Regions from separate parts of the Salicibibacter cibi genome, predicted to be linked through region 2. Evidence: a T-box and tRNA genes for the amino acid it is inferred to sense, from the RefSeq annotation. Region 2 holds a T-box; the other holds one or more tRNA genes.

Region 1 (2,464 bases), 1.3 Mb from region 2:
TTGCGCGAGGAGGCTTGACCGTTCGTCCGCGGAAAGCGAAGCCATGGAAGCGGCATCCCGGCTCCAACTAATATATGTAAGTTGTTCAGCAATCCCTAGTTAGGTTTATATTTATCACAAAAATACCAAGTTATCATAAAAATGACTTGGTATTTTTGTGAGCAAGTTATTTGTAATGATGTAAATGAATTTGGATGCCCTAGGCCAAAAAGAAGGCATCTTCATCTATTTTTCTCACCCTTTTGCATCGAACGAGCGTGGCTCCAATGAGCGCCAAAACGGGATAATACGACGATTTATCAGGAAAGGTGAAGCGATCCATTCGTACACGGACGAAAAGCTGCACGAGTTAGAAGCATGGATGAACGGGCTTCCACGAAAAATCTTAGGCTATGAAACACCTGATGATAGTTTTGCGCGAGCTTTATCCGGTGCGGGCTAGCCCGAACATGACTGGTTTAAAGCCCTTTTTTTACCGCTTATGAGCTAATTGTGCTGTTCCAAAATCCTTGCCACGTAACGGCTAAGGGTAAGGAGAAAATAAACTTTCCCCGTGCCTGTGCTGCTCGGCAGTGGTACCCGTTTGCTCGATCAATTAGGAGATGATTCTGTTCGGTTGGAAAGGACAAGGGTGATAGCGTCTCCTGATGTTACACATCTTACTTTCCGTATCATTAAGTAACGTCAGTATGTCTAGATGCCACATCTAAAAAAAATCACCATTTCCCACTTGCATTTTATCAGCGTGGATCATATAATATAACTTGTCAGCTTACAGTGCTAAGCGGTTGTGGCCCGTTGGTCAAGGGGTTAAGACACCGCCCTTTCACGGCGGTAACGCGGGTTCGAATCCCGCACGGGTCACCATTTATGTTTTGCAAATTGACCACTGAAGCTTTATACTGGAGGAGTAGCGAAGTTGGCCAAACGCGGCGGACTGTAAATCCGCTCTCTCTGAGTTCGGCGGTTCGAATCCGTCCTCCTCCACCATTTTTAAATATGCGGGAGTAGTTCAGTGGTAGAACACCACCTTGCCAAGGTGGGGGTCGCGGGTTCGAATCCCGTCTCCCGCTCCAAAAGCACATATTTTTGCGGGTGTAGTTTAGTGGTAAAACCTCAGCCTTCCAAGCTGATGATGTGGGTTCGATTCCCATCACCCGCTCCATACTAAGATAAGATAATGGCAAAACGTGTGGTTTTGCTTTTTTTAATGCATTTTTTAATCTTTTTCATCGACTGTTTTCCATGGTTTTTTTGTAACAATTCCCGTTCACTAACGACATATATGATGGATGTTTATATAGATGGACGGATATGGGACCTGAGATAAAGGTATAATGGAAAATGAAGCAGTTTTTTGATCACACATACCAAATTCAACCTGAATGCCTTCAGCTATGTTATAATGGAAAAGCTAACCTCTCGAGGTTTCTCGGTTTTAATTCCTATTGGGAGGACACGTAATGTTTGGCGAGGAGTTCATCACGTGGCTAACAAGAATCGTAGATATTTTGTTAGTGACGTTTGTCGTATATAAATTGATAACGATTGTGCGCGGGACGAGGGCAGTGCAATTGATTAAAGGGATTACGGTTATTTTGGCTGCCTGGTTTTTGAGCAGTCTTTTTGCCTTGCAGACGATGCAGTTTCTTATGAATCTCGTGGTTACATATGGCGTTTTGGCGATTATCATTATTTTTCAACCGGAGTTGAGGCGCGCACTTGAACAATTGGGGCGAGGCCGACTTTTCGGACGAGGACCGACACCTGAGGAAAAGAACTCCGTAAACACGATTGAAGCGTTATCGAAATCGCTTCAGTATATGGCCAAAAGAAGAATCGGCGCGCTGATTTCCATTGAAAATGAAACGGGGATGGATGATTATATCGAAACGGGAACGCCGGTAAGAGCGCAAATTTCTTCCGAATTGCTTATTAATATTTTCATTCCAAATGCGCCGCTTCATGACGGTGCTGTTATTATCCAAAACAATGTGCTAAGTGCTGCCGCTTGTTATTTGCCGCTTTCGGAAAATCCGTTTATCTCCAAAGAATTGGGTACGCGCCATCGCGCTGCCATCGGAGTGAGCGAAGTGACAGATGCGCTTACCATCATCGTATCCGAAGAGACAGGAGATATATCGGTGACGAAAAATAGCGAGATCCATCGTGATATTGACGATGAGCGGCTTCGCAGGATGCTGGAAAACGAGTTATTAAAAAATGTGAAAACACAATCCCGTTGGCAGTGGGGAGGACGTAAAAATGGATAAGCTCTTCAATAACCGGTGGTTTTTACGTTTCTTTTCCTTAGTAATCGCGACGATGCTTTTTTTGATGGTGAATATGGATGACATGGGTAGTCAACCGGGTGTTTTCCCGGTAACGAACTCCGAACAGCTAACCGTAGAAGATGTGGAATTGGGAGTATATTATGATGATGAGCAATATGCGATTGTTGAAA
Region 2 (2,464 bases):
GACCCCAGTGCAACCCATCCTCGCCAGTTCTGATACCATTGACAGCTTTCGGATGATGATCGGTGTTTTAAGCTCAGCGGGGATCACATCGCCAAGCAGCCCCTCACCATCGTGTTTACTAAGGTCCATGTTATCAAAAGAAGGAAAGTCCACGACGATCCCCTTGCGAGTAAAACCCGCCGGGGTATCTTTCAATGACGGATAATTTTGTCCGTTGATTGTTACATACCTTTCTTCATGGGAGTCATCTTTTTTTGCAGGGGCGTAGTCCTCGTTCATTAAATCCGTGTAGACTAGCCCCGCGTTGTGACAAGGGATGGAAGATAAAAGACCGTTAATCCCGTCCGGTTCTTGAAATCGCCGGCCACTTATAATGACATCTTCATTAGCGTCCACGGCTGCATTCATCATTGTCGCCCACAGCGCTTGCGTGCGTTGACTGTACGTGAGCCCGTTGTACTGTCGTTCATACCATAGACAAAGAGCTTTCTCCGTATGCTGTTGACTTAATTGAAGAAAATACCACAGAAGATGGAAATTCTACAATGGATGTACCGGCGGTGCCAACTAAAAGCGGGGGCGGATCAATTGAAAGTGATTTTGTCACAACCCATGCTTTCAATAGACATGGAATTGTTGTAATTGAAATGTGCGCAAATAAAAAGGAATTAATAAAAGAGTATGTAATAAGCGGCTATTCAAGGAACTGAATTTTCTGATTTCATGCTGATTGCGAATAATTTTATGAGCTGTTGAGTAAATAAATTCTATTTCAAAATAATCGGATAAATAAGTCGTATATTCGTAGGGGCTCAACAACGAACAGCATGAGAAGGCATCAAGAACGGGAATCTCAATCGATGAAGCTGTGCTATACGAATGTTCCCCTACGGTAGCTCAGCTATTTTCGCATGTTTAAAAAGCGTTGCCGCGGAGGGATGCCATACGATAAAACCTAGCTAGACCGATGAATAGCGTTTCCTACAACGAAAAAGAGGGCAAGATTTTTTTTAAAACGATATTTCGGCATCGCAAACCATCTGAACTTTTTTATGCGTCAGTCGTGTTTGCCCATGCATCCATTTGACATTCTGTTTCTTTTTGTGCTATAAAAAAAGCATTCATAGGAAACAAACGGTGAAGGCAACGAAGTAGTTGGTTGCGCGTTGTTCCAGAGAGTCGGCGGTGGCTGCGAGCCGATGCAAACGCAAACGGTGAATTACATTGCCGGAGTTTTCTCGGATAGAAGAACGTAATCTCTGCGTTAAAGAGCCGAGGTGGAAGACAAAGGTCTTCAACAAGGGTGGTATCGCGACAAGTTCGTCCCTTTATTTGGGGCGGGCTTTTTTTATTTTTACGAGGAGGAATTGAGATGTCGGAAGAATTACAAGCAACACCGGAACAACAAAAAGAAATTGATGATCAAGTCGAGGCTTTGCAAAGAGGGGTTGTGGAAATTATCCCCGAGGATGCTTTTCGAGAAAAAATCAAAAAAGCCGTCGTTACAGGAAAGCCATTGAAAATCAAACTGGGAATGGATCCGTCAGCTCCTGATGTCCACGTCGGGCACACGGTCGTTCTGCATAAGTTGCGGCAATTCCAGGAATTTGGCCATGAAATCCAAATGCTTATTGGAGATTTCACTGGAAAGATCGGGGACCCGAGCGGAAGAAGTGAGACGCGAAAGGTTTTAACCTCCGAGCAAGTGGCGGAGAACGCACAAACGTATGTGGAACAATACGGAAAAGTGCTGGATATGGATAAGGCAATGCTTTATTATAACTCGGAATGGCTAAGTCAATTAATGTTTGAAGATGTGCTCAAATTAGCCGGCAATTTGACGGTTGCCCGAATGCTCGAGCGTGAGGATTTTCATAATCGTTACACTTCCAATCAACCGATCTCAGTGCATGAATTTTTCTACCCGTTAATGCAAGGCTATGATTCCATTGCGATGGATACCGATATCGAGGTAGGGGGCACGGACCAAACGTTTAATTTACTTATGGGCAGGCAACTTCAAGAAGCTTACGGCTACGAAAAACAGGTTGTGCTAACCTTGCCCCTCATCGAAGGCCTGGATGGCGAACGAAAAATGTCAAAGTCCCTGAACAATTACATCGGCGTTGATGAAGCACCAAATGAAATTTTCGGAAAAGCGATGTCGATCCCGGATGATCTCATGATCAAATATTATAAGCTCGCCACCGATGTTCCGCTTGCAGATATTGATCAACTGGAAAGAGACCTTGCCGATGGCATCATTCATCCCCGTGATGCTAAGCAACGATTGGCGGCTAAGTTCGTGGCGATGTACCATGGGGAAAAAGAAGCCGAAGATGCACAGCGTTATTTTCAAACCGTCTTCCAGAAACGGGCACTTCCCGACGATATGCCGGAGGTTGAGTGGAAAGGGGAAAAAGCGGTATCGATCATTGATCTTCTCGTTGAACTGGACATGCAG

What was found. A T-box is a leader RNA that pairs with one kind of tRNA and senses whether it is charged. The one in region 2 lies ahead of tyrS (tyrosine--tRNA ligase), so its partner is inferred to be a tRNA-Tyr.
Region 1: it encodes a tRNA-Tyr, which carries the amino acid that the T-box ahead of tyrS (tyrosine--tRNA ligase) is inferred to sense. The anticodon was not compared.

The regions. Positions count from the first base shown of each region.
Region 1 is NZ_CP054706.1:642,443-644,906, forward strand. It holds gene HUG20_RS19340 (hypothetical protein) at 1-71, shown strand, start outside; gene HUG20_RS03125 (IS30 family transposase) at 185-442, shown strand; tRNA gene HUG20_RS03130 (tRNA-Glu) at 793-867, shown strand; tRNA gene HUG20_RS03135 (tRNA-Tyr) at 905-990, shown strand; tRNA gene HUG20_RS03140 (tRNA-Gly) at 1,002-1,076, shown strand; tRNA gene HUG20_RS03145 (tRNA-Gly) at 1,092-1,165, shown strand; gene cdaA (diadenylate cyclase CdaA) at 1,464-2,273, shown strand; gene HUG20_RS03155 (CdaR family protein) at 2,266-2,464, shown strand, end outside.
Region 2 is NZ_CP054706.1:3,119,122-3,121,585, reverse strand. It holds gene HUG20_RS15460 (hypothetical protein) at 1-408, opposite strand, end outside; T-box leader at 1,129-1,331, shown strand; gene tyrS (tyrosine--tRNA ligase) at 1,373-2,464, shown strand, end outside.